2 regions of the Mesorhizobium sp. B1-1-5 genome follow, and region 1 is predicted to be linked to the other one. Evidence: riboswitches for the same ligand, from Rfam matches in the RefSeq annotation. Region 1 holds a riboswitch; the other holds the start of a gene.
What was found. A riboswitch is a leader RNA that binds a small molecule or an ion and turns the genes downstream of it on or off. The one in region 1 is predicted to bind S-adenosylmethionine.

Region 1 (15,416 bases):
TCCGATATCGAGCGGCTTTACATGCTGCGCCGCGATCTGCTGCGGCTGCGCAATGCGGCGCTGCCGCTGGTCGAGGTCTGCCGTCGGCTGACCAGCGCCGACCTGCCGCAGATACATGCCGCCATGCATCCGCTGTTTCGCGACGTGACCGACCACATCCGCACCGTGCAGGAAAAAATCGACTCCCTGCGCGAGGTTCTGGCCTTCGCTTTCGAAGCCAGTCTGCTGGTCGGGCAGAGCCAGGAAACCGCAATATCCAAGAAGCTCGCCTCATGGGCCGCCATCCTGGCGGTGCCCACGGCCTTCGCCGGCATCTACGGCATGAACTTCTCCGACATGCCGGAACTGAAGATGGAATACGGCTATCCGGCCGTCTTGGTGGCGATCGCGCTCATCTGCGCGTTCCTGTACTGGCGGTTCAAGAAGAATGGATGGCTGTGAAGGGAGGGAGTAGGGGAGTAGGGAGCGAGTAGCGAATAGGGAGTAGCGAGTAGGGGAAATAAGTTGCCCTTTTCGCGAAACTCAATCCAGTTCTATTCGCTATTCGCTATTCGCTATTCGCTATTCGCTATTCGCTCAGCGTGCCCTGCGCCGCTCCCCGGCCGGCTGAAACGCCACCCGGGAATGATACTTGCAGTAGGGTCCCGTTTCGGCGGCGTCGTTGCCGCAGAAGTTGAAGTCTTCCGACAGCGGATCGCCGTTCGGCCATTTGCAGGTGCGTTCGGTCAGCTCGACGAGCTGCAGATGCCGCGAGATAGGCACGACCACGTTCTCGACCGGTCGGATATAGTGGCGCGCGACCGGCTCGGCGTCGAACTGCACCTGCAGCGCGGTGGCGCCGATGGTGGTGGTCACGTGACGCGTGGCACTTGCGGCGCGGGTCACCGATTTCTGCATCGAGGCGCCTTGCGTCGCCTTCTTCTGGCGCGCCGGAGCGGCCGTTGCGCGGCCGCGGCCCGACAGCTTCAGGCGATGCACCTTGCCGATGACGGCGTTGCGGCTCACCCCGCCGAGCTGTGCGGCGATCTGGCTGGCGCTCAGACCCTCCGACCACAATTTCCTGAGAAGTTCGACTCGCTCGTCAGTCCAGTTCATGAGACCGCGCTCCTGCTGAGGCGTGCGGCAGTCAGAATCCTTTCCCGCCCCCGGCTCTCGCCGGGCAAACAACACCACATATACCGGGTGATTAGGTCCGCCGCACGAAATCTAGTTATTTCTCGACTACAAATACCTTATGCGCTGACTCGGTGACAAGAGTCCCCAGGGCAACATGATTCGGTTTTTTCGGTTTTCCCCAACTTGCCGGCCTACTTATGAGCCGGCGTGGCGTCAGGGGCTTGCCACGCGCTTGTGCGCGACGTTTTCGTTGACTTCATGGCCGAAAACCATGATAAGCCGCAAAGGCCGCCGCATTGGCGGCTTTTTTGATTTCCGGTTCCGGAGACGCATATAATGAGCGGTTCGGCGCTTTACGAGACCTTTGCTCGCGCACCCCTGGCTTTCGACCGCGGTGAGGGGACCTGGCTGGTCACCGACAAGGGCGAGCGATATCTCGACTTCGCCGGCGGCATCGCGGTGAATTCGCTGGGCCACAGCCATCCGCATCTGGTCGCGGCGCTCACCGAGCAGGCTGCCAAGCTGTGGCACGTCTCCAACCTCTATGAGATCCCGGAACAGCGCCGGCTGGGCGAGCGGCTGGCTGAGGCGACCTTTGCAGACAAGGTGTTCTTCACCAATTCCGGTGCCGAGGCGCTGGAATGCGCCATCAAGACGGCCAGGCGCTATCAATTCGTCAAGGCCCATCCCGAGCGTTTCCGCATCATCACCTTCGAGGGTGCCTTTCACGGCCGCACGCTGGCGACGATCGCCGCCGGCGGCCAGTATAAATATCTCGAAGGCTTCGGCCCGAAGGTCGAGGGATTCGACCAGGTGGCTTTCGACGACATCGACGCCGCTGAGAAGGCGATCACGCCGGAGACCGCAGCGATCCTGATCGAGCCGGTGCAAGGCGAGGGCGGCATACGCCCGGTGCCGACGCAATCGCTGAAGCGGCTGCGGCAACTCTGCGACAAGCACGGCCTGCTTTTGATCTTCGACGAGGTCCAGTGCGGCATCGGTCGCACCGGCAAGCTGTTCGCGCATGAATGGTCAGGCGTCACCCCCGATCTGATGGCGATCGCCAAGGGCATCGGCGGCGGCTTCCCGATGGGCGCCTGCCTTGCCACCGACGAGGCGGCGACCGGCATGACGGCCGGCGTGCACGGCACCACCTTCGGCGGCAATCCGCTGGCGATGGCCGTCGGCAACGCCGTGCTCGACGTGGTGCTGGCCGACGGCTTCCTCGAGGACGTGCAGCGCAAGGCGCTGCTTCTGAAGCAGGGCCTTGCGGCGGTGGCCGATGAATTCCCCGACGTCATCGAGGGAATCAGGGGAACCGGCCTTATGCTCGGCCTGAAATGCGCCATGCCCAACGCCAAGGTGAACATGGCGCTGCGCGACCAGCACCTGCTTGCCGTGCCGGCGGGCGACAACGTCATCCGCCTCCTGCCGCCGCTCACCGTCACCGACGAGGAGATCGGCGAGGCGCTGGAGCGCATTCGCGGCGGCGCCAAGCGCCTGACCGACGCGATTGCCGCCGAAGCCGCCAAATAATTTCTGGAACCTGCCGATGAGTGTTCGCCACTTCACCGATCTGTCCGCCGTTTCCGCGGGCGACCTGCGCATCATGCTGGACGACGCGGTGGCGCGAAAGACCAGGCTCAAGGCGGGTGAGCGTTCAAAACCGCTCGATGGCAAGGTGCTGGCCATGATCTTCGATAAGCCGTCGACGCGCACGCGCGTGTCCTTCGATGTCGGCATGCGCCAGCTCGGCGGCGAGACCATCATGCTGACCGGCACCGAGATGCAGCTCGGCCGTTCGGAGACGATCGCCGACACGGCGAAAGTGCTGTCGCGCTATGTCGACGCCATCATGATCCGCACCACCTCGCACGACCGGCTGCTGGAGCTCACCGAGAACGCCACCGTTCCGGTCATCAACGGGCTGACCGACGACACGCATCCCTGCCAGCTCATGGCCGACATCATGACCTTTGAGGAGCATCGCGGTCCGGTGTCCGGCAAGACTTTCGCCTGGACCGGCGACGGCAACAATGTGCTGCATTCGCTCCTGGAGGCCTCGGCGCGCTTTAGCTTCAACCTCAATGTCGCGGTGCCGGAAGGCAGCGAGCCTTTCGGGAAATATGTCGACTGGTCGAAGGCCAATGGCGGCAAGGTTCGGTTTTCCAGGTCTGCCGAGGAAGCCGTCGACAAGGCCGACTGCGTCGTCACCGACAGCTGGGTCTCCATGGGCCAGGAGCATCGCGCCCGCGGCCACAACGTCTTCCTGCCCTATCAGGTCAATGCGGCGCTGATGGCAAAGGCCAAGCCCGATGCATTGTTCATGCACTGCCTGCCGGCGCATCGCGGCGAGGAGGTCACCGATGAGGTGATCGACGGGCCGCATTCGGTGGTCTTCGACGAGGCCGAGAACCGGCTGCACGCCCAGAAGGCTGTGCTGGCCTGGTGTCTGGGCGCGTGAGAAGGGCTGGACCTGACCGCTTCCGGCCCGATCGGGCTCAACTTGATCTGGGGACATGTGATGCCTATTTGCGGGCCATCACGTAAATTGAACGCGCTTCGACGCATGCGGCTCACCGGGCGGCATGGCTGCGCCCCGGAGTATTGTCATGTTGGAAACCCAGACCTTGGCTGAGCATAAACCCCAACTCGGTGAATTCGGCTTCGCCGGCGACGATCATGTCGTGCCTTATGAGGTCGCGCCGCTCGATGTGCGCGGCCGCACCGTGCAGCTCGGGCCGATGCTCGACGCTATTCTGAGCCGCCACGATTACCCTGAGCCCGTCGCCCGCCTGCTGGCGGAAGCCTGCGTGCTCACCGTGCTGCTCGGCACCTCGTTGAAGTTCGAAGGCAAGTTCATCCTGCAGACCCGCACCGACGGTCCGGTCGACATGCTGGTGGCCGATTTCACCACGCCGCATGCGCTGCGCGCCTATGCGCGCTTCGATGCCGACCGGCTGCAGGCGCTGACCGCCGCCGGCGAGACCTCGCAGCAGACGCTGCTCGGCGACGGCGTCTTGGCCTTGACGATCGACCAGGGCCCGCATACGCAGCGCTACCAAGGCATCGTCCAGCTCGACGGCACCTCGCTCGAGGACGCCGCGCGCACCTATTTCCGGCAGTCGGAGCAGATCCCGACCGATATCAAGATGTCGGTCGCCAAGCTGGTCACGCCCGGCCCGGCCGGCGCGCGCGAGCAGTGGCGCGCCGGTGGCATTCTGGCGCAATTCCTGCCGCAATCGCCGGAGCGCATGCGCGTTCCCGATATTTCCGGCGGCGACGGCGATCCGCGTGACGTCGCGGACCAGCCGGCCGACAATTCCTGGCAGGAGTTGCTGGCGCTGCTCGGCACGATCGAGCCGACCGAGTTGATCGACCCGACGGTGGGCGCCGAGCGATTGCTCTACCGGCTGTTCCACGAACACGGCGTGCGCGTTTTCCGCGGCGTCCCTGTCGCCGACCAGTGCTCCTGCTCGCGCGACAAGATCCGCGGCATTCTCGAAGGCTTTTCGGCTGAGGAGATCAAGGACTCGACCGAAGAGGGCGGCATCCATGTCGCCTGCGAGTTCTGCTCGACCCAATACGACTTCGACCCGGCTGAATTCGCGAAGTAAGCGCTCTTCCTTCTCCCCGTTCCACGGGGAGAAGGTGCCCAAAGGGCGGATGAGGGGCGGCGCCAACGTTGGCCGTGATAGCGTCCGCCGTAGCGAAGCTGTTGTCCGCCTCAAGGAAAATCTCGGAAGCCCGGCGCCGCCCCTCATTGCCCTGCCGGGCATTTCTCCCCGTATAGAGACGGCAGAAAAACGCTAATTCACCGTGCGCCTTGTCCCCGGCATATCGAGCGAGAAAGCCGGAATGGCGATATCGAACGTCTCGCCGCGGCCGTTGCGCATCGTGTAATGGCCGACCATGATGCCTGATGGCGTCGAGAGCGGGCAGCCCGAGGTGTACTGGTAGCTGTCGCCGGGATTGAGTTCCGGCTGGTCGCCGACGACGCCGGCGCCGCGCACCTCCTCGACCCGGCCCTGGCCGTCGGTGATGTGCCAGTAGCGCGACACAAGCTGCACGAACTCGTCGGAGCGGTTGTCGATCGTCACCTGATAACCCCAGACATAGCGGTTCTCGGACGGATCGGAGCGGTCCTCCAGATAGAAGGGCCTGACCAGCACTTCGATGTTGCGCGTCACTGCGCGATACATGGGCCACTCCGGTTGCCGCCGCGGAACATATGTCACGCTCCGCTCTTGATACGCAGCGCCGACCATCCTGTCAGCCTTGTAAGCGCAGGTGCCGAAAAACAATGTCATTTAAGTGACACATGACAATGTTGGTGTGCACAAACATGCCGGGCGACTCGGACGCTCTGTAACAGTTGAAACGGTCGCGTGCGGCCTAAAGCAATTCCAGGAAAAGCGCGAGCGGTTAGGCTCGGCGCCTTCGCCGTAGCCTTCCGTCCGGAATCGCGTGAAAACAAGGAGATGGAGTGGGTCGCCGTTTGCGTGAAACGGTGAAACTCTCCATCGGGAGTGACCAGATCTCGATGGAACTGACTATCGCAGCCGGCCTGGCTTCGTCAGCGCTTCTTTCCTTCAATCTCGCCAGCATCCTGCTCGCCTCGTCGCGGCTGAAGCGGCGGCATGTCATGGCGCCGCCCTCCAGTGCGCGGCCACCGGTCTCCATCATCGTGCCGTCGCGTGGCGTCGAGCCGTTCACGCCGGAGACCTTGCAGCGCGCCTTTTCGCTCGATTGGCCGCGCTACGAGCTGATCTTCTGCGTCGCGCATGCCGAAGACCCGGTGGTCAAGCTGATCGACGCGGCGATCGCGCGCCACCCCAAAATTCCTGCGCGGCTGCTGATCGGCGACGATCGCGTCAGCGCCAATCCCAAGCTCAACAACTGCGTCAAGGGCTGGCAGGCGGCGGGACACGATTGGGTGATCCTCGCCGATTCCAACGTGCTGATGCCGAGAGACTATGTCCAGCACCTGATGGCGGCATGGCGGCCGGATACCGGCCTCGTCTGTTCGACGCCGATCGGCTCGCGGCCGGACGGGTTTTGGGCCGAGGTCGAATGTGCCTTCCTCAACACGCTGCAGGCGCGCTGGCAATATGCCGGGGAGGCGCTTGGCCTTGGCTTCGCCCAGGGCAAGAGCATGCTGTGGAACAAGCCGATGCTCGACGCCAATGGCGGCATCCAGGCCTTGGCCGCCGAGATCGCCGAGGACGCAGCGGCCACCAAGCTGGTCAACGGCCTGGGGCTCAACGTCAACCTCGTCGCCTCGCCATTCGAGCAGCCGCTTGGACTGCGCAGCTTCGCCGAGATCTGGTCGCGCCAAGCGCGCTGGGCGCGGCTGCGCCGGGTGACCTTTCCGCTGTTCTTCGCACCGGAGATCCTGACTGGTGCTGCGGTGCCGCTGCTGCTGGCGCTGATTGCGGCGGCAAGCGCCGGCGTCAGCCTGCCCACGACGGCCTTGGGCGTGCTGGCGATCGCCTACCTGCCGGAATGGCTGCTAGCCTTTGCGAAGGGCTGGTACCTGTCGCCGCGCAGCGTCACCGCGATGATCGTGCGCGATGCCCTGCTGCCGGCCATCTGGGCGCGCGCCTGGTTCGGCGGCGCCGTCGAATGGCGCGGCAACGCCATGACCATCCGCACCAAGGCGATGACCGAGCTGGAGGAGCTCGCCTAGAGCAATTCCAGGAAAAGTGTGAAACGGTTTTCCGTCCGGAATTGCGGCTCTGAAGGTTCCGGCCGCGGCGTTCTCAGCCTTCTATTTTGCTGCCTTCAGCGCCTGTTCGACGTCTTCCAGCAGATCATCGGTGTCCTCCAGGCCGACGGAGAGCCTCAGCGTGCCTGGACCGATGCCGAGCTCGGCGCGGGCCTCGTCGCTCAGGTTCTTGTGTGTCGTCGTCGCCGGATGGGTGATCAGGCTCTTGGCGTCACCGAGATTGTTCGAGATCAGCACGATGTCGAGCGCGTTCTGGAAGGCAAAGGCCGCCTGCTTGCCGCCCTTGACGTCGAGGCAGATCAGCGTCGAGCCTCCCGACATCTGCTTCTTGACGATATCCGCTTGCGGATGATCGGCGCGACCCGGATAGATGACACGGGCGATCTCCGGTCGGCCGGCAAGGAAGTCGGCGATCTTGCCGGCGCTCTCGGTCTGCTGGCGCACGCGCAGCGGCAGCGTCTCCAGGCCTTTGAGCAGCGTCCAGGCGTTGAAGGGCGACAGGCTGGGACCGGTGTGGCGGAAATAGTCGTGCAGGTTCTCGTCGATCCACTTCTTGTCCGACAGGATGACGCCGCCGAGGCAGCGGCCCTGGCCGTCTATGTGCTTGGTCGCCGAATAGACGACGATATGGGCGCCGAGCAGCAAGGGCTTCTGCTGCAGCGGCGTGGCGAAGACATTGTCGACGATCAGCCTGGCGCCGATCGAATTGGCGAGCTTGGCGACCGCGGCGATATCGACCACCTCCAGCGTCGGGTTGGTCGGGCTTTCCAGGAAGAATAGCTTGGTGTTCGGCCTTATCGCCTTTTCCCAATTGGCGATGTCGGTGCCGTCGACCAGCGTCGCCTCGATGCTGTAGCGCGGCGCCAGCGTCTCGACCACCCAGCGACAGGAGCCGAACAGGGCGCGCGCCGCGACGATATGATCTCCGGCCTTGGCGCTGCAGAGCAGCGCGGCGGTTACCGCGGCCATGCCGGAAGCGGTGGCGCGGGCATCCTCGGCGCCTTCCAGCGCGCACATGCGCTTTTCGAACATGTCGACGGTCGGGTTGGCGTAGCGCGAATAGATGAAGCCCGGCTCCTCACCCTTGAAGCGGGCTTCCGCCGCTTGCGCGGTCTCGTAGACATAGCCTTGGGTGAGATACATCGCCTCCGATGTCTCGCCGAAGCCGGAACGCAACGTTCCGCCATGCACGAGTGCCGTCTGAGGTTTCCAGTTGCGCTTCTTGGTGCTCATAGCCCTGCTTTCAGACACAAAAAAACCGGCCGCGAAGTCGCAACCGGTCCATATAGCCTTGCGGCTCGACGGTCCTTTAGCGACTTGTTTAACGTGGCTGCAAGCCGACCGGCCAAATCACCACGGGATAACGACCCTTTAGACCCGCGCCGCGCTTGCGTCAATTGCCGGCTTCATTAAGAGGTTTGTACCAGCCGGGCGGCAAGAGCCTGCTTAGATCCTAGCCCGGCCTTGTGAACGGAGCCAGCCTTTGCGGCAAACAGGCATTCTTCCGGATCAGGACATCGCAGCGCTGTTCGAGGCGAAGGCGCTGAAGTCGCCGCGCGCGCTGGACGCCGACCAGATCCAGCCGGCCAGCCTCGATCTCAGGCTCGGCGACAAAGCGTTTCGCGTGCGTGCCTCGTTCCTGCCGGGTCCGGATCATCGGGTCGTCGACAAGCTCGAGCGGCTGAAGCTGCACGAGATCAGCCTTGCCGAGGGCGCGGTGCTGGAAACCGGCTGCGTCTATATCGTGCCGCTGCTCGAGAGCCTGGCGCTGCCGGCGAACGTATCCGCCTCGGCCAATCCGAAGAGCTCGACCGGCCGCCTCGACATCTTCACACGCGTCATGACCGATCGTGGCCACGAGTTCGACAAGATCGCCGCCGGCTATCGCGGGCCGCTCTATCTCGAAGTCAGCCCGCGCACCTTCCCGATCGTCGTGCGCGCCGGCTCGCGGCTGTCGCAGATCCGCTTCCGCACCGGCAACGCGGTGCTCTCGGAAAGCGAGCTGCGCGACCTTCACCGCGCCGAGATGCTGGTCGCCACCGAGCCGCCCAATATTTCAGGCGGCGGCATCGCGCTCTCCATCGATCTTGACGGCGACAAGGACGGCCTCGTCGGCTACCGCGGCAAGCACCACACCGGCCTGGTCGACGTCGACAAGCGTGCCGCGCAGGATGTCGTCGATTTCTGGGAGCCGATCTACAAGAGCGGCGCCGGCGAACTGGTGCTCGATCCGGACGAATTCTATATCCTGGTCAGCCGAGAAGCTGTGCATGTGCCGCCGCTCTATGCCGCCGAGATGACACCCTTCGATCCGCTGGTCGGCGAGTTCCGCGTCCATTATGCCGGCTTCTTCGATCCGGGCTTCGGCCACTCCGCCGCCGGCGGCAGCGGCAGCCGCGCCGTGCTCGAAGTGCGCAGCCACGAGGTGCCTTTTATCCTCGACCACGGCCAGATCGTCGGCCGTCTCGTCTACGAGCATATGCTGAAGCGCCCGCAGGCGCTTTACGGCACCGAACTCGGCTCGAACTATCAGGCGCAGGGCCTGAAGCTCTCCAAGCATTTTCGCGCAGCGCGCTGAAGCTGCTGATCTCCCCCTCGTGGGGAGATCACCCTACCTCACAGCGCCTTCACCGCCACCTTGACCGGCTTTTCGATCTCCAGCGGATTGCGCAGCGGCAGGCCGAAATCCTGCGCCTCGATTTCGAAAGTATCGCCAGCCTCGGTCCTGATACCATCGGCGAAGGACAATGTCGCGGTGCCGAACATATGCACATGCACATCGCCCGGCTGGCGGAAGGCCGAATATTTGAAATGGTGGTGCTCGAGATTGGCGATGGTGTGCGACATGTTCGCTTCGCCCGACAGGAACGGCTTTTCCCAGAGCAGCTTGCCGTCGCGCCAGATGCGCGATGCGCCGCGGATGTCGGCCGGCAGGTCGCCGATCAGGATTTCGGGGCCAAACGAGGCGTTGCGCAGCTTGGAATGGGCGAGGAACAGATAGTTCACCCGCTCGGTCACGTGATCGGAAAACTCGTTCGACAGCGTGAAGCCGACGCGGAACGGCGCGCCGTCATCGCCGATGACATAGATGCCCGCGATCTCCGGCTCCTCGCCGCCGTCCTGCGCGAAGGCAGGCGACATCAGGGGAGCGCCGGGGGCCACCGCCATCGTGCCGTTGCCCTTGTAGAACCATTCCGGCTGCACGCCGACCTGTCCCTTGGCGGGCTTGCCGCCTTCGAGCCCCATGCGGAACATCTTCATAGAATCGGTGAGCTGTTCTTCGCCGTCACTGAGCTTCTTGTGCATGGAATCGCGCGTCGCCGCGGAACCGAGATGCGTCAGCCCCGTGCCGGTGAGATGCAGATGCGCGGGATCCGGATGGTTGATCGGCGAGACCAGCCTGCCCCTCTTGTAGGCGGCGTCGAGATCGACCGTCTCGCCATAGCCCTTGCGCTCGATCAATGCTTCGAGGCCCGTGCCCGTCCGCGCGGCCTCCATCGCCAGCGAATAGACGCTGCGCGCGCCGTTGATGACCCTGGTCTTGCCGCCGCCATTGCGGGCGACGACGCGGATCGTCTCGGCGTCGTCGAGAATCTGGGAGATCAGCATGTTTGAACCCTCTCTCATCTTGCCTGGCTGCCCGCGGGCAAACCTTGACCGGCGCGGCGCGGAGAAATCCGCGCCACGGTTGAAATTCTTCGTCCGGATTGCGCTCGCGAGCCCGGTCCTTGCCTGGACTTCTTGGCGCCGACGGGTTGCCGGCAGCTTCGCGATCTGAAACCCGTATGCCTTCTTAAGTCCGCTTCAGGTCTTCAGGCCTTGTTCTTGTTGTAGACGTCGAAGATGACGGCGCCGAGCAGCACCAGGCCTTTCACCACCTGCTGCCAGTCGACATTGACGCCCATGATCGACATGCCGTTGTTCATCACGCCCATGATGAAGCCGCCGACGACGGCGCCGATCACCTGTCCGACGCCGCCCATTGCCGAGGCGCCGCCGATGAAGACGGCCGCAATGACGTCGAGCTCGCTGCCGAGACCCGCCGCCGGCACGGCCTGGCCGAGGCGCGCCGCGATGATCAGGCCGCCCAGTGCCGACAGCACGCCCATATTGATGAAGACCATCAGGGTCAGCCTTTCGGTGTTGATGCCCGAAAGCTGTGCGGCCTTGGCGTTGCCGCCCATGGCGTAGATGCGGCGGCCGATGGTCATGCGCTTGGTGACGAAGACGAACAGTGAGATCAGCACGCCCATCACCAGCAGCACGACCGGCAGGCCCCTGTAGCTGGCGAACTGGAAGACCAGGAACAGCGCCAGCGCGCCGCCAACCAGCGTCTTGACGACGAACAGCGGGAAGGGCTCCGCCTCATAGCCATGCCGCTCGCGCTTGCGCCGCGTCCTGAAGCCGAAATAGGCGTAGGCGAGCACCGCGACGAGGCCGAGCACGACCGTCGTCATATGCAGCGTCAGTCCGCTGCCGACGATCGTCTTGCCGGCGGCATTGACCGTCGGCGGGACCAGCGTCAGCGGGCCGATCACATCCGGGATGAAGCCGGAGCTCAGCGCCTTGAAGCTGTCGGGCAACGGGCCGACCGAGGAGCCGCCCCCGAGCAGCGCCTGGCAGATGCCGCGGAAGATCAGCATGCCCGCCAATGTCACGATGAAGCTCGGTATCTTGTGATAGGCGATCCAGTAGCCTTGCGCCGCGCCGATCAGGGCGCCGACGAACAGGCAGACGATCGAGACCACCAGCGGATTCGAGAATATCCCGAGCGGCCAGATCACCATCATCATCGCCGCCAGCGCGCCGATGAAGCCGGCGACCGAGCCGACGCTGAGGTCGATATAGCCGGAGACGATCACCAGGAGCATGCCGAGCGCCATCACGATGATGAACGAGTTCTGCTGCACCAGGTTGCTGAGATTCACCGGTTTGAACAGCGTTCCCGACGTCGTGTACTGGAAGAACAGCATGATGACGATCAGCGCGATGATCAGGCCGTATTCGCGCAGGTTCGTCGTCAGCGCCGAGACGGCGACGCGCGGGCCCTGCTGCTTGACGTCCTCGGCGAGGCCGCTTTGCGGCGCGGGAGCGCTTTCTGTGCTCATGATGCTTTTCCTTCTCCGCGAACGATGGCGCGCATGATTTTTTCCTGGCTTGCGTCGCTTGCAGCCATTTCGCCGACTATACGCCCTTCGTTCATCACATAGATACGGTCGGAGATACCGAGCAGCTCGGGCATTTCCGACGAGATGACGATGATCGCTTTGCCCTCGGCGGCAAGGCGCGCGATGATCGTATAGATTTCGTACTTCGCGCCGACGTCAATGCCGCGGGTCGGCTCGTCGAGGATCAAAACCTCCGGATCGGCGAACAGCCATTTCGACAGCACGACCTTCTGCTGGTTGCCGCCCGAGAGGTTGCCGGTCAGCTGGTAGACGCTGGAGGCGCGGATGTTGGTCTTCTTGCGGTAGTCGTTGGCGACGCTCATCTCGCGCATGTCGTCGATGACGCCGCGGCTGGAAACGCCGGACAGGTTGGCCAAGGTCACGTTGTGCTTGATGTGGTCGATCAGATTGAGGCCGTAGGTCTTGCGGTCCTCGGTGACATAGGCGATGCCGCTTGCCACCGCCTTGCTCACTGATGAGAGGTCGATAGGCTTGCCACGCAGCGACACCTCTCCGGTGATGTGCCGGCCGTAGGAGCGCCCGAAAAGGCTCATCGCGAATTCGGTCCGGCCGGCGCCCATCAGCCCGGCGATGCCGACAACTTCGCCCCTGCGCACATTGAGGTTGATGTTCTTGATCACCTGCCGGTCGGCATGGATCGGGTGGTAGACCGACCAGTCCTTCACCTCGAAGATGACGTCGCCGATCTTCGGCTCGCGCGGCGGGTAGCGGTCGTCGAGCGAGCGGCCGACCATCGAGGTGATGATGCGGTCTTCCGAGATGTCCTTCCTCGGCAAGGTCTCGATGGTGCGTCCGTCGCGGATCACCGTCACCTTGTCGGCGACGCGGTTCACCTCGTTGAGCTTGTGCGAGATCAGGATCGAGGTCATGCCCTGGCGCTTGAACTCGAGCAGAAGGTCGAGCAGCGCCTGGCTGTCCTTCTCGCTGAGCGAGGCCGTCGGCTCGTCGAGGATCAGGAGCTTTACTTCCTTGCTCAGCGCCTTGGCGATCTCGACCAGCTGCTGCTTGCCGACGCCGATATTGGTGATGAGCGTCTTGGGGTCTTCCTTGAGCCCGACCTTCTTCAGCAGGGCGCCGGTACGCGTCTCGTTGGCGTCCCAGTCGATGACGCCGTAGGTGGCGTGCTCGTTGCCCAAGAAGATGTTTTCCGCGATCGACAGCATCGGCACCAGGGCAAGCTCCTGGTGGATGATGACGATACCGATATGCTCGCTGTCGTGAATGCCTTTGAAATTGCATTCCTGGCCGCGGAAGATGATCTGGCCCTCATAGGTGCCGGACGGATAGACGCCCGACAGCACCTTCATCAGTGTCGACTTGCCGGCGCCGTTCTCGCCGACGACGGCGTGGATCTCACCTTCCTCGACGCTGAGATTGACGTTCGACAACGCCTTCACGCCGGGGAACGTCTTGGTGATGTCGCGCATCTCCAAAATCGTCGAGGCCATCAGGATCTGCTCCCTGGCGCAGGCCTTCCACTCGCGGAAAGCGTCTTGCGCGAAATCAACATGCCGCAGTTCGCTCATGCCGTGGCGGCATATGGCGCTGCGGTAGCCGGCAAAAACAATACCGGGGTCGCTTGCGAACGAAAAGGGGCCCTGCGGTCGCGCAGGACCCCTTCTTTTGAGATCGGATTACTTCAGCTCTTCAGCCTTGATATAGCCGGAGTCGACGACCAGTTCCTTGTAGTTCGACTTGTCGACCTCATGCGGCGTCAACAGGATCGAGGGAACGACCTTGACGTCGTTGTTGTAGGTCTTGGTGTCGAGGCCGTCCGGCTTGCCGCCGGAGAGCACCTTGTCGACCAGCTGCACGGTGGCCTTGGCCAGCTCGCGGGTATCCTTGAACACGGTCGAGTACTGCTCGCCCGAGATGATCAGCTTGACCGAGGCGGTCTCGGCGTCCTGGCCGGTCACGATCGGCCAAGGCTGGGCTTCCGTGCCGTAGCCGACGGCGCGCAGCGAGGCGGTGATGCCGCGCGACAGGCCGTCATAGGGAGACAGAACGCCGTCGACGCGGCTGCCGTCCGAGTAGTTGGCCGAGAGCAGGTTGTCCATGCGCGCCTGGGCGGTGGCGGCGAGCCAGCGCAGGGTGCCGACCTTGTCCATGCCCATCTGGCCGGACTTGATCTTGATCGAGCCGTCATCGATCAGCGGCTGCAGGACCGACATGGCGCCGTTGTAGAAGAAGAAGGCGTTGTTGTCGTCCGGCGAGCCGCCGAACAGCTCCACGTTCCACGGCTTGGTGTTCGGGAAGCGCTCCTTGAGGCCCTTGACCAGCGAGTTCGCCTGGATCACGCCGACGCCGAAATTGTCGAAGGTGGTGTAGTAGTCGACATTCGGGGTCTTTTTGATCAGGCGGTCATAGGCGATGGTGACGACGCCGGCATCATTGGCCTTCTGCAGCGCGTCGGCCATGGTGGTGCCGTCGATCGAAGCGATGATCAGCGCCTTCGGGCCTTTGGTGATTTCGTTTTCCAGCTGGCTGAGCTGGTTCGGGATGTCGTCCTGCGCATATTGCAGGTCGACGGTGTAGCCGAGCGCTTCGAGCTGGGACTTGACGGCGTCGCCGTCGTTGATCCAGCGCTGCGAGGTCTTGGTCGGCATCAGCACGCCGACGAGACCCTTGTCGGCGGCGTGCGCCGAATAGGTCGTGGCGGCAATGCCAAGGGCCGCGATGGCGGCCAGCGTCTTGATGATCTTCACGATTACTCTCCCTGGTTGATGGACGCGACACCTCGGGGCTTCGCGGGCCGCGCAGTCGAGCAGGTGCGCTGGCGCGCCACTGTCGGCTTTATCGATCTCCGGTATCCTCCCAATCGGCCCCGCGGCGCAGTTTCAATCGATACGATTTCGCTCGTCGCCGATCCCTGCGCATCGGAACGCGCGGAGGGTGGGTCGCTTTGACATAACTGTCAAATGCGATCTTTGTTGGTTGCTATATCATGACTGGTATGGCTTAAGCGATCGATAGAAACCCGCATAGGAGACCGAAAACCATGGCGGCGTTGCGCGATCCCGATGCGATTTCAGGTGGTTACGAGAAATTGCCGGGGGATGGCGAGACGTTGCTGCGCAGCGGCCTCAGTCTCCGCCACATGCGCATGATTGCCGCCTTGGACGATCACGGGCGGGTGAGCGCCGCCGCCCAGGTCATGAACATCTCCCAGCCGGCCGCTTCGCGCATGATCGCCGAGATGGAAGCGGTGCTCGACGTGAAGTTGTGCGAGCGGCTGCCGCGCGGCGTGACGCTGACCCCTTACGGCCAGGCGCTCGCCCGGCGCGCCCGCTCAATCCTGCTCGAGATGCGGGAGGTCGATCGTGAGATTTCCGAGCTCAAGTCCGGCAAGGGCGGCTCCGTATTTCTCGGCGCCGTGACGGCGC
Region 2 (15,416 bases), on a different contig from region 1:
CGCTACGCCTTCGGCTATGCTATGGCGGCCGTCTGCGCGCTGTTATGGTCGTCCTATTCGCTCTTGTCACGGCGCTTTCCGTCGGTGCCGACCTCGATCGTCACCTGGTTCTGCGCCGCGACGTCGGTGCTGTCGCTGGCCTGCCATCTGCTGCTTGAGAAGACGGTGCTGCCGGACAGCCTTGGACAATGGCTGGCCGTCATCGGGCTCGGCCTGATGCCGGTGGGCGCGGCCTTCTATGCCTGGGATATCGGCGTCAAGCGCGGCAACATCCAGGTGCTGGGCGCCGCGAGCTACGCTGCGCCGCTTCTGTCGACGCTGGTGCTGATCGCCGCTGGCGTCGCCGAGCCGTCACTGCGCATCCTCGCGGCCTGCGTGCTCATCACCGGAGGCGCCGCGCTCGCGGCGAAGTCGCTGCTGATGCGCAAGCCGGCGGCCAAGGAGGTCAACGCATGATGCCGTTTTCCGGCGGCATCGAGGCCAACGCCAACGCGACGCTTTTGTTCTCGTTCGTCGCGGCCGTGATCTACGCCTTTGCGCTCGACATGCCGCCGAAATGGACGCGCACGGCGGCAAAGACGCTTGCCGTGGCTTTGCTGGCCGTGCTTGCCGCCATGCAGGGCGGTCCGCTGCTGCTGGTCGCGGCGCTGGCACTCAGCGCCGTCGGCGACGCCTTCTTGTCGCGCGACGGCGAAAAGGCCTTTCTCGGCGGGCTGGCGAGCTTTCTCGCCGGTCATATCGCCTATGTCGCGCTGTTTTCGCAGGCAGGCGGCGGGCTCGGCCTGTTGAGGGCCGAATCCTGGCGCGGCGCGATCGCCTTGACCATGGCCGCATTCAGCATCGTCATGCTTGCCGCGCTCTGGCGCCGCGTCGGCCCCCAACTGCGCGCGCCGGTTGCCGTCTATGTCGCGGCGATCCTCGCCATGGGCATTTCGGCGCTCACCACGGACTATCCCTGGGTGATTGCCGGCGCGGTGCTGTTCATCGCCTCGGACGGGCTGCTGGCGGCCGAGCGCTTCCTGGTCGCGGCGATCTCGCCGCAGCGCCTGTGGATGCGCCACGCGGTCTGGGTGCTTTACTACGCCGCCCAACTGGCGATCACGCTGGGAATTCTACTCGCCTAGTGCGTTTCACCGTTTCACGGAAACGACGAAACGCCCTATCTCCTTGTTTTTTACGCGGAAGGAAAACCGCTCACACTTTTCCTGGAATTGCTCTAGACCGGCTGCCAGCCCGGCTCGGCCAGCTCGAAAGCGGCGAAATCGAAGCCTGGCGCCACGGTGCAGCCGACCAGCGTCCATTCGCCGAGGCTGCGCGCCGACTGCCACCAGCCGGCCGGCACGACGATCTGCGGCCGCTCGCCGGCGGCAAGGGCCGCGCCAAGCACCTGCTCGATGACGGCGCCTGCGCCTTCCTCATGCATCGACAGCGCCAGCGGCGCTCCGGCATAAAAATGCCAGACCTCGGCCGCGTCCTTCACCCGGTGCCAGGCCGAAAGCTGGCCGTGCTCGAGCAGGAAGTAGATCGCGGTCGAATGACCGCGCGGGCCGCCCGCGGCGTCGCGAAAGGTCTCGGCGTACCAGCCGCCCTCGGGATGCGGCTTGAGGCCTAGCGTTGCGATGATCTCGGCGGCGCTGGTCATTGGCGGTCTTTGCTGCGACGAACTCGAGCCTTTTGGTCGACATGCGGTGGAACTAAAAATTGTCCTTGCGCTTGCGGATCTCGGCAAACACCTCGGCGTCCGAGGCTTTCTCCATGCCGAGATGCTTGCGGATCGCCGGGTCGTGCCAGCGCAGGAGCGGGTTGGTCGACAATTCCTCGCCGATGGTCGTCGGCAATGTCGGCTTGTTGTCGGCGCGCAGCGCTTCGACCCTCGCCGCGCGCTGCTTCAGCGCCGGGTTGCTCGGGTCGACAGTCACCGCGAAACGGGCATTGGCCAAGGTGTATTCATGGCCGCAATAGATGGCGGTTTGCGCCGGCAGCGCCGCTAGCTTCTTCAGCGATTCATACATGACCGGCGGCTTGCATTCGAACAGGCGGCCGCAACCCAGCGCAAACAGCGTATCGGCGGTGAAGGCCACTTTCGAAGCCGGCAGATAGTAGGAGACGTGGCCGGCGGTATGGCCGGGCGTCTCGATGACCTCGATGCGTTCCTCGCCAAGGAGCACGACCGACCCCTGGCTGACCGTCTCGTCGATGCCGGGGATCTTCGCCTTCTCGGCTTCCGGGCCGACGATGTGCAATTTGAAGCGTTCCTTCAGCGCCAGATTGGCTTCGACATGGTCGGCATGGTGGTGCGTGGTGAGGATCAATGTCGGCGTCCACCCGGTGCGCTTGATCGCCGCCAGGATCGGCGCTTCTTCCGGAGCGTCGATGATTGCCGTCTCGCCGCTTTTCGGATCATGGATCAGCACGCCGAAATTGTCGGTGCGGCACATGAACTGCTCGATTTCGACCGGCATCGCATGTCTCCCTTTGTCGTCGCAGACATAGGGCGGCCGGCCGCCGATGTCATCCGGGTTTGTTGAACTCGGCGCCTCTGTTGAACTTTCCGCCTTTGTTGAACTTGGGCCCCTTCACAGCTACCGTCGCGCGCATGCATTCGGATATCGTCGACCTGCGTTCCTTCTATTCGACCACGCTCGGGCGCCTGGCCGAGCATTCGATCACCATGGCGCTGTCGACCGTATGGGCGACCGTTCCCAATGAGCGGCTGGTCGGCCTCGGCTATGCGCTGCCATGGCTGGAACGCTTCGGCACCGATGCCGAGCGCGTCTTCGCCTTCATGCCGGCAACGCAAGGCGCGGTGGTGTGGCCAGTGTCGGGGCCGACGGCGACGGCGCTGGTCTTCGACGAGGAGCTGCCGCTGGTCGATTCCTGCATCGACCGCGTGCTGCTGGTGCATTCGCTCGAACATGCCGAAAATCCGCGCGAGACGCTGAACGAGATCTGGCGGGTGCTGTCGCCGGCCGGGCGCGTGGTCATCGTCGTGCCCAACCGGCGCGGCGTCTGGGCGCGGTTCGAGCACACGCCCTTCGGCAATGGCCGGCCGTTCTCGCGCGGCCAGTTGACCGAGCTGCTGCGCGAGGCGAATTTCACCCCGGCGACATGGAGCGATGCGCTGTTCTTCCCGCCGTCGCCGCGGCGTTTCATGATGCGCTTCCACAATGTGCTGGAGAAGGCCGGCCGGCGGTTCTGGCCGATCTTTTCCGGCGTCATCGTCGTCGAGGCGCAGAAGCGGCTCTATCAGGGTGTGCCGGTCGCGCAGCGTGCCTCTCGCCGCGTCTTCGTGCCGGTCTTCTCGCCGCAGGGCGCAACGCGGCTTGGCCGGCGTGCGGCTGACGCCGCGCCTGGCCAAGTGACGCGTTCGTGATCGCCGCGCCTTGCATCGCGCGGCAATCGTCACCCTATCTGAGGCATGCCCGATCTAAGGCATGCTCGCTCGGCGCGGTGTTCATGACCGCAGCGGAAACCAGGAATATCCTTCATGGACGACCAGACCGATAGAAAGCCGGAGCCGCAGAAACCCGTTGTCTCGGTGGAGGCGAGCAGCCTCGCCGACCAGGTGGCGACGATCAAGCTGGGGCTGAAGTCGTCGCCGGTGCGCAGGCAACTTGCCGGGATCTCCACCGGCATCGTCGCAGTCATCGTCGCAACCTCGATCGGACAGGTCCTGCTCAATCGCTGGAACCAGCCTTTCTACGATGCGCTGGCCCGGCGCGACATGACGGGTTTCCTGCACCAGCTTCTGGTCTTTGCGATGATCGCCGGCGGGCTTCTGGTGCTCAATATCGGCCAGACCTGGCTCAACCAGATGATCCGTCTGAGGCTGCGCGAGGCGCTGACGCTCGACCTGATCGACCAATGGATGCGCCCGGCGCGGGCCTTCCGGCTGGCCAATGCCGGCGCCATCGGCGTCAATCCCGACCAGCGCATGCAGCAGGACGCCGCTCACTTGTCGGATCTGTCGACGGATCTTGGCGTCGGCCTGCTGCAGTCCTTCATCCTGCTGGTCTCCTTCATCGGCGTGCTGTGGGAGCTGTCTTCCGGCTTCATGTTCCATGTCGGCGGCTATTCGCTGGAGATACCGGGCTACATGGTCTGGGCCGCGTTCCTCTATGCCGGCATCGCGTCGTGGCTGAGCTGGCTGGTCGGGCGTCCGCTGATCGGCCTCAACAGCGAGCGCTACACCCGCGAGGCGGAGCTGCGCTCCTCCATGGTGCGGGTCAACGAGAATGTCGATGCGATCGCGCTCTATCATGGCGAGCCCGACGCCAGACGCCGGCTCGAGCTCGATCTCGGCACGGTGCTGGGCGCCATGCGGCGCATCTTCACCGCCCAGATCAACCTGTCCTGGGTGACCGACACCTATGGCTGGATAACCGTCGTGGCGCCCATCCTGGTGGCTTCGCCGGTCTATTTCTCGGGCGACATCTCATTCGGCGGGTTGATGATGGCGGTCGGCGCCTTCAACCAGGTTCATTCGTCCCTGCGCTGGTTCATCAACAACATCGGCAGCATAGCCGACTGGCGCGCGACGCTGATGCGCGTGGCCGATTTCCGCATCGCGCTCACCGAAACCGACGCGCTGCATGATACCGAAAAACACATCCAGTTCGGCGAAAACGCCAATGGCAGCCTGACCTTCGACATGCTTCAGGTGGCTTCGCCGGAAGGCTGCACCAAGCTTGCCCATACGGATGTCGAAATCCACGCCGGCGAGCGCGTCATGATCACCGGCGAGCCGGGCGCCGGCAAGACATTGTTCTTCCGCGCCATTGCCGGCCTGTGGCCATGGGGGAGCGGCCGGATCGGCCTGCCGGCCGGCGAGGCCCCCATCTTCGTGCCGCGCGTGCCCTATTTCCCGGCCGGCACGCTGCGCGAGGTGCTCGATCATCCGAACGGCAAGGCCCCGGCCAGCGATGCCGAGATCGCGGCCGTGCTTGGCGAGGTCGGCCTCGATCCACTGGCAACCACCCTTGACCGTCCCAGGCGGTGGGAACGCGAGCTCGGCGATGACGAACAACGGGCGCTGGCTTTCGCCAGGCTCGCCTTGCGCAAGCCGAAATGGGTGATCATCGACGAAGCCCTGGATGCGTTCGACGGACCGACGTTGCGGCGGGTGCTGTCCATGCTGCAGAAGCGCCTGCCCGAAACCGCGATCATCAATATCGGGCGGGGCCAGCACAACACTCAGTTCTTCCCGCGCGCGCTGAATATCGTGAAGGATACCGGCGCACCGGCTTTGAAGCCGGCCCGTGTCCGCGCCGGCGCGATCGAGCCGCCACCCATCGCTGCCCGTCACGGGAAGAAATAGCTTTATTTTCGCCGCGATCGCCGGGAAAATCCGCCGGGTCGTTCGAGGCTGCCATGCTTGCGATGCTCGGCCTGCTTGTGTGCCTTGCCTGCGCCGAGGCGGCGCCATTGCCCATGCCGGGCAAAGGCGCGCCGGTGGACGTGGAACTTGTGCTTGCCGTCGACATCTCGCAGTCGATGGACCAGCGTGAACTCGCCCTGCAGCGCGCCGGCTATGTCGACGCGCTGCGCCACCCCGACTTCATCAACGCCGTACGCTCGGGTCCACATGGCCGCATTGCGCTCGCCTATTTCGAATGGGCGGGCGTCGTGCGCGAGGACGGGGCCATCGCCTGGCAGATCATCGACGGGGAGGACAGCGCCCATGCCTTCGCCGACAAGATCGCCACGCGGCCGTTCCGCAGCTTCCGCGGCACCTCGATCTCGGGCGCCCTCGGCTTCGGCGCGGGGCTCCTGGAGAGAACCGGCTTTTCGGCGCCACGCCGCGTCATCGACATATCGGGAGACGGGCCCAACAATAGCGGGCTGCCCGTCACGGTAATCCGCGATGCCGCCGTTGCCAGCGGTATCGTCATCAACGGCCTACCCATACTGATCAGTCCGTCGCCGAGTGTCGCCCGTCTCGACCGCTACTACGCCGACTGCGTGACCGGGGGAGCCGGTTCGTTCGTGCTGCCGATCTACGCGGCGTCCGAATTCTCGACCGCCGTCCGCCGCAAGCTGGTCCAGGAAGTCAGCGGCCTGACGGACGCCAGATCCTTCCATGTCGAGGATGCGACGCCGGTCGATTGCCTGCTTGGCGAGCGCTTGCGGCAGCGGTTTTCCGATCCTTATTTTCCGGAACTCGACAGATAGCCGTCTTGCGGTTTTCTCAGACCGCCCGGGCGCCGTATTTGGCACGGAACTCGTCGTAGCAGTCGCGCCGCCAGCGGCGGCCGACGACATAGCCGCGCAAGAGTTCGGCGGGCGAGTAGCCGAGCGACTTGGACGACCGGTTGGCATGATAGCCCGAAAACGCCTGCGGCAACCTGCCCTTGAGGATATCGGCGATGATCTGGCGCGCTATCATGTAAGGCGGAACGTCGGGATAGCGGTCGGCGATATAAGGATGCTTGTCGATCAGACTGGCATAGGCCTCGACATAGCCATCGCGGCGACCGGAGATCGAATTCTCCGAATTGTACTTCTTCCAGTCGATGTCCTCGGACAGCAAGGCGCCGCCGCGTTGGGCAAAGCGCAGCAGCAATTCGCGATCCTGCATGCGCGTGATGTCGCTGTCATAGCCGCCGATCGCGAGCAGCGACTCGTGTCTTGCGGTGATCGCCGAGCCGGCAATGAAGATGGTCTGCGAGACCAGGGCGCGCTGCAGCGTGCTTTTGTCGAGGAAGGCGTCGCGATTGATGCATTTGGTGCTGCGGCCGCCCTTCAGCGATACGAACGAGCTGATGAGGACTTCGAGCGAGGGGTTCCCGTCGAAGCGCGCCAGTGTTCGTTCCAGCCGGTCGGGCAGATAGACGTCGTCCGAATCGAGGAACGTCACGACCGGCGCCCGCGCGCGCTCGATGCCCGCATTGCGCGCGGCATTGGCGCCGCGCCATTTGGCGCCGACATAAATCAGCCTCGGGTCGCGGATTTCGGCGAGCGCGGCGGCCGTCCCGTCGGTCGAACCGTCGTCTACCACAATGTGCTCGAAGCGGGTAAGTGTCTGCGCCAGAACGCTTTCCACCGCGCGCACGACCTGGCTGCGGCGGTTGTGGGTCGGCGTGATCACTGAGATCAGCGGAACCTCTTGGTTCGGCATCGAGCTGCCACCACCGGTCGGATCTGGCGTTTGTCGGATAGGTCTGACGGCTATCTTCGTGTCCACCTCTGATTTGCGGCCGACGCTACAGAAAAGCCACCTTTGTGTCACGCCAGGCCGGCCCAGAAATGCCGAAATTGGCGGTTTTTCCGCAACATTGCGGTCTGATGGCAACACAACTGGCCTTCCTGTTAGTTCGGCGGCCCGCCAACACGAACCAACGGGCGGCTTTGTCCCGATGACGTCTGAGGTAATCGACCGAATTACCTGGTTCCCGCATGGTGATCTCCAAGAAGCCGAGCGATCGGCTTTGTTTCATCAAGGAGCAGGATCACGACCGCTTACGCCGTTGCCCATATGCGCCAAGTCACCCCGGGGCCCTGGATAGTCGAATATCTCGAGACGATAGACGCCACCCTGGCGCCGTTCGGCGGGCGGTTCGTCGTCCATGGCGGCGACGTCGAGGTCGTCGAGAACAGCTGGCCCGGGCACCTGATCGTCATCGAATTCCCCGGCAGGCAGCATGTGCGGGACTGGTACAATTCACCGGCCTATCAGGCGATCCTTTCGCTGCGCACCGAGAACTCGCAGTCCGACGTGATCTTCGTCGACGGCGTCGAGCATCCGCACAATGCTACGGATGTGCTTGGCCAGCGGGAAAAGATTGACGTTAGCTGTGCCCGATATGGTCCGGCACCATTTCGACCTCGTCGCGAACAAGGCCGGCCGCCAGGCTGAAATGGCCGAAAAACGCCAGCGTATAGAACGCCAGTCCGACAATGACAGCAAACGGGATTTGCCAGAACGGCATGCCGGTCTGCCGCGCATGGCCTGTCACTCGCCGGATCGTGCGCCAAGACATAGTCCCCCAGCGCGTGAAGGATTTGACGATACGCTGAGCTCTGCCAGGTGCATGAAGCTCGACGAATTTTCGATCGGCGTCCCTGCCGGTTACCAGCGCGCGCCAAAAGAAGAACCCCCAGCCCCGCGGCGAGTAGTGGTGAACGCGTGCGTCCACGTTGACTATCTTGTGGCCTTCGCTCCAAAGCTGGTGCATCAGCAACGTGCACGAGACCTTAAAGCCGTTGTGGGCTGGAAATGGGTGACTGGATATCCAGTCGTGCCGGAAGGCGATGTTGTTGGCGTTGAGAGCACGCTTCGAGGCGAATCTCTCGTCTCCCTCAGCCATCGGGAAAAACCAGATCAACGCGAAAGTTCGCGAGAAGAAGTCGTCGTATGAAAGATAGGTGTGTCCATTCACACAGATGGTTTCAGGCTGGTCGACGAAGGGTTTCAGTAGAGTTGAGAGCCAGTTCCTTTCCGGAACTGTATCGGAATCGAGAAAAACAAGGACGCTCCCTTCGCACGAGGGAATGCCGTTGTTCTTGAGGTCGTAATATCTGCCGCCAGGGCACGACGCGAAGGCCAGATCGGCAACCTGCTCCAGTTGTGGCGCTTCAGCTCCAATGCTGCTTCGCAGTGAGACTGCGTCAGTTTCGACGCCGCCATGCGAGATTATGACCTTCGGCTTCGAAAATCCGGTAGCGGAAGCCTGGGCGATCTCGCGCGCCAAGGCCTTCAGGCCAAGGCCAATCTCGTCCCAGTCGATGGATTTGGCATTCTCCATCTCCAAGACGATAGAATAGGTGGGATGTCCAGCCATCGCGGCACACCGGTTAATCAAACCAGTGGCTATAGCCGTGACGGCATGCTGTCAAACGATCGGGATGCAATTATGCGCTGCGAATTTGTCAGTTAAGCTATCTTATCATTCGGTATCGGAAGCTGGACGGGTCGGCATATTCGGACAGGAAACGCTTTCGCCATTCTTTATTGATTGCATCGCGCTGGATTTCGAGACCCGATCGCAGGTCGGTTTCCCAGTTGGGTTCCACATCCACCAGCTGCGCGAGTTTCGTCAGGCTGTCTGCCGGATCGCGCTGAATCTGCTCGTAGGTCAGGGAAAGGCAGAGCAGGCCGTTCTTCGCGAACCAAGCATCCCATGCGAGGTTCTCCATCAGAATTTTATCCAGAGACTCCACGATTGCCCGGCCGTTATAGCGTGGCGGCAGATGACTGATCTCGGTGGATCGGAATTCGCGGGTTTGACGCGCACGTGCCCATGAGATCGCCTGGCCGAGCAGATCGTCACGTGTTAACCGCACATAACTCAAATTCGGAAGGCTGGCTGGCAGCTTCACCTTCTTGGCAAGTTGTGCGAACTGGCTCGCAAAGAGCTTGATTGCGTAGACGCCGGTAGAGGACCGCCCCTGTGTCAGCGCACGCAGAAGCTGGGCGCGGGGATCTCGCGGATAATCCGGCAGCTCTAGCAGACGTCGCCCGCCGAACCATTCCAGCGGATGGCCCAGCCCGGCGGAAGCCATCAAACCTGCAAGATGATTGCTACCGCTGCGCGGCGATGTGCAAACGAGAATTCCCGCCCGTATTTCAGAACGAATGTTCGGAGGGATTTCCACCACTGCCGGCGACCGACGAAAGAAACGCATTTCCGTCATCGCCTCAACAAAAACACCGCCTGCTGACCAAAAAAATTCCAGAACCACCAGGGCATCGACAGGCCGATCTTCTGGCCGTTGGCGTCGAGTGCGGTCGCCTTCTCGACGGTCGCGCCAAGCTCCTCGCACAGGTTGACGAAATCGCGGATGGTGCAGAAATGGATGTTGGGCGTGTCATACCAGGAGTAGGGCAGGTCCTTGGTGACCGGCATCCTGCCCTTGACCAGCAGCGAGAAGCGCACGCGCCAGTGGCCGAAATTGGGGAAGGAGACAATGGCGCGGTTGCCGATCCGAAGCAACTCGTCGAGCACCAGCTTCGGGTTGCGGGTCGCCTGGAGGGTCTGTGAGAGCACGACGAAGTCGAAGCCCTTGTCGGGATAGAATTCGAGGTCCTTGTCGGCATCGCCCTGGACGACGGAAAGGCCGCGCGCCACGCATTCGTTGACGCCGCGCTGCGACAGTTCCAGCCCGCGGCCGTCGACCTGCTTGGTCTCCTGCAGGAGTTCCAGAAGCAGTCCGTCGCCCGAGCCGACATCGAGCACGCGCGAATTGGCCGGGATGAGATCGGTGACGACCTCGAGGTCGACACGCTGGGCGCGATTGACGCTCATGGCTTCGCCTCCTGCATGGCGCATGATCCCGGTCCGAAAGGTCCGCGACTTGTCGGGGTCATAGGCTGAGCCCCCTGGCGCGGGCGGCGGAGGCGATGAAGCCGTTGATGGCCGCGAACAGTTCCGGCTCGTCGAGCAGGAAGGCATCGTGGCCGCGATCGGTCTCGATCTCGACGAAGGAGACGGAAGCGCCCGCCGCGTTCAAGGCATGCACGATCGATCGGCTCTCCTCGGTCGGGAACAGCCAGTCGCTGGTGAAGGAGACCAGGCAAAAACGCGTCTTGGTGCCGGCGAAGGCGTCGGCGAGGCGCCCACCGTGATCGGCGGCAAGGTCGAAATAGTCCATCGCGCGGGTCAGATAGAGGTAGGAATTGGCGTCGAAGCGGTCGACGAAAGTCATGCCTTGATGGCGCAGATAGCTTTCAATTTGAAAATCGGCGTCGAAGCCGAAGGTCAGTGCCTCGCGGTCTTGCAAATTGCGGCCGAACTTGCGGTGGAGCGCGGCTTCCGAAAGGTAGGTGATGTGAGCGGCCATGCGCGCGACGGCGAGCCCTTTTTCCGGCCGCTTGCCGAAATCGAGATATTTGCCGCCATGCCACTCCGGATCGGCCATGACGGCCTGTCGACCGACTTCATGAAAGGCGATGTTCTGTGAGGAATGGCGAGCGCCGGTGGCGATGGGCAGGACGCAGAACACGCGCTCCGAATGGCTCGCCGCCCATTCAAGAACCTGCATGCCGCCCATCGAGCCGCCAAGCACGCAAAACAGCTTCTCGATGCCGAAATGATCGACCAGCATCGTCTGCGCGCGCACCATGTCGCGGATGGTGATGATCGGCAGGTCGAGCCCGTAGGGCTTGCCGGTCGTCGGATTGGTGGAGGCCGGACCAGTCGAGCCGAGGCAGCCGCCGACGACGTTGGAGCAGATGACGAAGAAACGGTTGGTGTCGATGATCTTGCCGGGACCGATCAGCACCTCCCACCAGCCCGGCTTGCCGGTCACCGGATTGGTGTTGGCGACATGCTGGTCGCCGGTCAGCGCGTGGCAGACGAGGATGGCGTTTGAACGCGCGTCGTTGAGCGTGCCGTAGGTCTGGTAGGCGATCCGGAAAGGCGCAAGAAAGGTGCCGGCGTCGAGCTTCAGCGGCTTGTCGGGGCCGAACTGCAGCACCGGGCTCGATGGATGGTCGGCCTCGTCGTTGGTTCTTGCAGCGCGCTGAGCGGCCATGTCCGTCCTCATCCTGTCCCGCATCGGTCTCGTCCCGACGCGGTGTCCGGCCGGCAGCGGACAACAAAAAACCGGCATTGCCGTCGCAAAGCCGGTTACAGGTTGCAAACGGCCCTTTAGCGAGTTGTTTAACGTGGCTGCAAGCCGACCGGCCAAATCACCACGGGAGTCTGGCAATCCTTCTAGGACCAGCGCCGCGCTTCGTCAACGGGTGGCCCCCTCGCGACCGGATGCGGGTGCCAGGCGCCGCCACTCGACATTCCAGCCCGTGGCCTGTATTTCCGCTGCGGCCTTGAAGGCCTTCTCGACGGATTTGTGACATGAAGCAGGATCAGCCCCGTCCGACGCCCCGCGCGGGCATCATGGACATCGAGGCCTATGTGCCGGGAAAAAGCACCGCGCCGGCCGGCGTGACGAAAGTCTACAAGCTGTCGGCGAACGAAAACCCCCTCGGGCCCTCGCCGAAGGCGATCGAGGCGGCGCGCGAGGTGGCGGCGAAGCTCGATGTCTATCCGGACGGCTCTGCCCGCCGGCTGCGCGAGGCGATCGCCGAGGTGCACGGGCTGAACCCGGCCAACATCATCTGCTCCAACGGCTCCGACGAGATCCTGGGGCTGCTGGCGCAGAGCTATCTCGCGCCAGGCGACGAGGCCGTGTTCACCGAGCACGCCTTCATGGTCTACAAAATCTATATCCAGGCGGCTGGCGCCAAGCCGGTAGCGGTGAAGGAAACCGAGGAGCGCGCCGACATCGACGCGATTTTGGCCGCGGTAACGCCGGCGACGCGGATCGTTTTCCTCGCCAACCCTAACAATCCGACCGGCACCTATGTGCCGTTCCAGGAAGTGCGCCGGCTGCACACGGCCTTGCCGAAGAACGTGCTCCTGGTGCTCGACGCGGCCTATGCCGAATATGTGCGGCGCAACGACTACGAGGCCGGCATCGAGCTGGCAGGCAGTTCCGAAAACGTGGTGATGACCCGCACCTTCTCCAAGCTCGGGCTTGGCGGCGCGCGTATCGGCTGGATGTATGGGCCGGCGCATATCGTCAATGCGATCAACCGCATTCGCGGCCCCTTCAACGTCAACGCCACAGCGATCGAGGCCGGTATCGCCGCTATCCGCGACCGCGCCCATATCGAGCGCAGCGTGGCGCATAACGAGAAATGGCTGGCCTGGCTCAGCGCCGAGCTGACCGGGCTCGGCCTGCGCGTCACGCCCAGCGTCGGCAATTTCGTGCTGATCCATTTTCCCGACGACAAGAAGCATTCGGCAGCGGCCGCGGACGAATATCTGAGCGCGCGCGGCTATATCCTGCGCAGCGTCACCGGCTATGGCTTCCCCAACGCGCTGCGCATGAGCGTCGGCACCGAGGAAGCCAATCGCGGCGTCATCGATGCGCTCAAGACCTTCCTGAAAAGCTAGAACGCCATGGCATCACCGATGTTCGAGAAAATAGCTCTGGTCGGCATCGGCCTTATCGGGTCGTCGCTCGCCCGCGTCATCCGCCGCGAAGGGCTGGCCCGCCATATCGCCATCGCGACGCGCAGCGCATCGACGCTGAGGCGCGCCGAGGAGCTTGGCCTTGGCGATTCCTACAGCACCGACGCCAGCCAAGCGGTGCTTGACGCCGATCTCGTCATCGTCTCGGTTCCGGTCGGCTCGTCCGGCGAGGTCGCGGCCGAGATCGCGCCGGCGCTGAAAAAGGGCGCCATCCTCACCGATGTCGGCTCGACCAAAGCCTCCGTCATCGCGCAAATGCAGCCGCATGTGCCGGAAGGCGTGCATTTCATCCCCGGACATCCGCTGGCCGGCACGGAAAAGTCCGGACCCGATGCCGGCTTTGCCGATCTCTTCGAGAATCGCTGGTGCATCTTCACGCCGCTGCCGGGCACCGATCCCGCCGCGCTCGATACGCTTTCGGAATTCTGGCGGCGCTGCGGCTCCAACATCGACACGATGGACCCGCAGCACCACGACATGACGCTCGCGATCGTGTCGCATCTGCCGCATATCATCGCCTACAACATCGTCGGCACGGCGGACGATCTGGAAGCGGTGACCAAGAGCGAAGTCATCAAATATTCCGCTTCCGGTTTCCGCGACTTCACCCGTCTTGCCGCCTCCGACCCGACCATGTGGCGCGACGTGTGCCTGCACAACAAGGATGCGATCCTGGAGATGCTGGCGCGGTTCTCGGAGGATCTGGCCTCGCTGCAGCGGGCGATCCGCTGGGGCGACGGCGAGAAGCTGTTCGACCTCTTCACCCGCACCCGCGCCATCCGCCGCTCGATCATCGAGGCCGGCCAGGATATTGATGTGCCGGATTTTGGTCGCCAGGCGGTCGAGCACCCGGCCAAGCCCTAGGCTTTTCCCTGGTTGGCCGGCGTGGATTTGACCTGCCGCTCGGCCAGCCTTGACAGGTGCATGCGTTGAAGATTGGCCGAAACACCCGTCGCGATCGTCATCCACAGGCGGAGCAAGGAGCGAAGCGACGCGCGCAGACCCGAGGATCCATTCCGTGACTTCCGAGCGCTGCTGCGGTGCAGAATTCTGCTCCGTTGCATCCACGGCTCAGGTCGCGGAATGGATTCCAGGGTCTCCGCGACGCCGCTTCGCGGCTGCTCCGCCCTGGAATGACGAGGTTGAGGGGCTTTAGCCAATCCCCGGCGTTTGTGCCGATTTCGCGGAAATGGCCGAGATAATCTTGCGTTCTAGCCCTGGGCTGGCGGCCAGTGCGCCGCCATCATCGCCAGCGTCTCGGCCCGATCCGGCGCGCCGAGGCGGCCGCCGAAGCGCAGGCATTTGAGCGCCGCGGCGGCGCTGGCAAAGCGCAGGGCCTCTTCCACGGGCATCGCCTCGGCGAGGCCGACGGCGAAGGCGCCGTGGAAGACGTCGCCGGCGGCGAGCGTATCAATCGCCTTGACCTTCGGCGTCTCGACATGGCGCATGCGCCCGGTCGCCCGATCATGCCACCAGGTTCCGGCGGCGCCGCCGGTCACCGCGACAAAGGCGTCGGTGCGCGAGGCGAGGTCGGCGCAGGCGCTTTCGGGGTCGAGCGCGTGGCCGCAGACGATGCGCGCAGCCGGTTCGGAAGCGACGATGTGCGAGGCCAAGGGCAAGAGCCGCTCCAGCACCTCGACGGGCGCAGTGTCGGCGTCGAGGATCGCCGGGCGGCCGGTCGATCTGGCCGCGCCCAAAGCCAGCGCCGCGGCGCCCGGCCAGCGGACATCCACCAGCACGGCGTCAAAGCCGGAGAGGTCGGCAAGCGGCAGGGCCTCGGGATCGGCTTGCGCCTTTTTATCGTAGAAGGGGACGATGACGCGCTCGCCATGCGCGTCCACCAGGATCGCGGCCAGCGCCGATCGCGCGCCGGCGACGCGACGGATGAGGCTGCAGTCGATACCTTCGGCCTGAATGTCGGCGATAAGCTGGTCGCCGACCGGATCGTCGCCCGCGCTCGCCCATAGCGAGACTTCCGCGCCGAGACGCCGAGCGGCGCAGGCGGCGCTTGTCGCCATGCCGGAAGCGATCTGGACGCCGTCGCTGGCGATGAACTTGCCTTGATGCGCGGGCAGCGTTTCGACGCGAAGGATCGTGTCGAGGGTGAAGGCGCCGACGCTGAGCACTCTGACCGGCTGCGGCATCGTTGCGTTACTCTTCTCAGTCGGCATGGTCTCACCCGAAAACCGGTTCCCACTTTTTGCTACGCTGACCTTCGGTTCGGGACCATGCTCTATTCAAGCGGCTTGATCTTGCCGAGCGGGATGAAGCCCAGCGAGGCCTTGCCCTTGACGATCTTGAGCGGCAAGGAGGGTTCCTTGCCAAGCATGGCAATGGCAGAAAAACCCTGCTCGATTTCGCTTTTATGCTCGGGAATCGCGCCGGCAAGGATAGATGCCACCGCTTTCGGGTCCTTGAGCTTGATCGTCAGGTCGCCGTCGA

Region 2: it holds a riboswitch for S-adenosylmethionine, as region 1 does, so the genes downstream of both, FJ980_RS09030 (homoserine O-acetyltransferase) here and FJ980_RS06260 (O-succinylhomoserine sulfhydrylase) in region 1, are expected to answer to the same signal.

The regions. Positions count from the first base shown of each region.
Region 1 is NZ_VFWS01000010.1:54,501-69,916, forward strand. It holds gene FJ980_RS06225 (magnesium and cobalt transport protein CorA) at 1-441, shown strand, start outside; gene FJ980_RS06230 (GcrA family cell cycle regulator) at 577-1,095, opposite strand; gene FJ980_RS06235 (aspartate aminotransferase family protein) at 1,453-2,652, shown strand; gene argF (ornithine carbamoyltransferase) at 2,669-3,580, shown strand; gene FJ980_RS06245 (Hsp33 family molecular chaperone) at 3,705-4,733, shown strand; gene apaG (Co2+/Mg2+ efflux protein ApaG) at 4,926-5,318, opposite strand; gene FJ980_RS06255 (ceramide glucosyltransferase) at 5,660-6,805, shown strand; gene FJ980_RS06260 (O-succinylhomoserine sulfhydrylase) at 6,887-8,077, opposite strand; SAM riboswitch at 8,134-8,211, opposite strand; gene FJ980_RS06265 (2'-deoxycytidine 5'-triphosphate deaminase) at 8,328-9,422, shown strand; gene araD1 (AraD1 family protein) at 9,461-10,453, opposite strand; gene mmsB (multiple monosaccharide ABC transporter permease) at 10,657-11,952, opposite strand; gene mmsA (multiple monosaccharide ABC transporter ATP-binding protein) at 11,949-13,481, opposite strand; gene chvE (multiple monosaccharide ABC transporter substrate-binding protein) at 13,668-14,738, opposite strand; gene FJ980_RS06290 (LysR family transcriptional regulator) at 15,032-15,416, shown strand, end outside.
Region 2 is NZ_VFWS01000017.1:21,606-37,021, forward strand. It holds gene FJ980_RS08970 (EamA family transporter) at 1-456, shown strand, start outside; gene FJ980_RS08975 (lysoplasmalogenase family protein) at 453-1,124, shown strand; gene FJ980_RS08980 (cupin domain-containing protein) at 1,217-1,642, opposite strand; gene gloB (hydroxyacylglutathione hydrolase) at 1,695-2,462, opposite strand; gene FJ980_RS08990 (methyltransferase domain-containing protein) at 2,597-3,373, shown strand; gene FJ980_RS08995 (ABC transporter ATP-binding protein/permease) at 3,488-5,317, shown strand; gene FJ980_RS09000 (DUF1194 domain-containing protein) at 5,371-6,171, shown strand; gene FJ980_RS09005 (glycosyltransferase family A protein) at 6,188-7,117, opposite strand; gene FJ980_RS09010 (DUF1330 domain-containing protein) at 7,448-7,855, shown strand; gene FJ980_RS09015 (glycosyltransferase family A protein) at 7,788-8,780, opposite strand; gene FJ980_RS09020 (Stf0 family sulfotransferase) at 8,878-9,681, opposite strand; gene metW (methionine biosynthesis protein MetW) at 9,630-10,244, opposite strand; gene FJ980_RS09030 (homoserine O-acetyltransferase) at 10,303-11,472, opposite strand; SAM riboswitch at 11,569-11,646, opposite strand; gene hisC (histidinol-phosphate transaminase) at 11,793-12,896, shown strand; gene FJ980_RS09040 (prephenate/arogenate dehydrogenase family protein) at 12,903-13,838, shown strand; gene FJ980_RS09045 (sugar kinase) at 14,186-15,118, opposite strand; gene FJ980_RS09050 (DUF2125 domain-containing protein) at 15,208-15,416, opposite strand, start outside.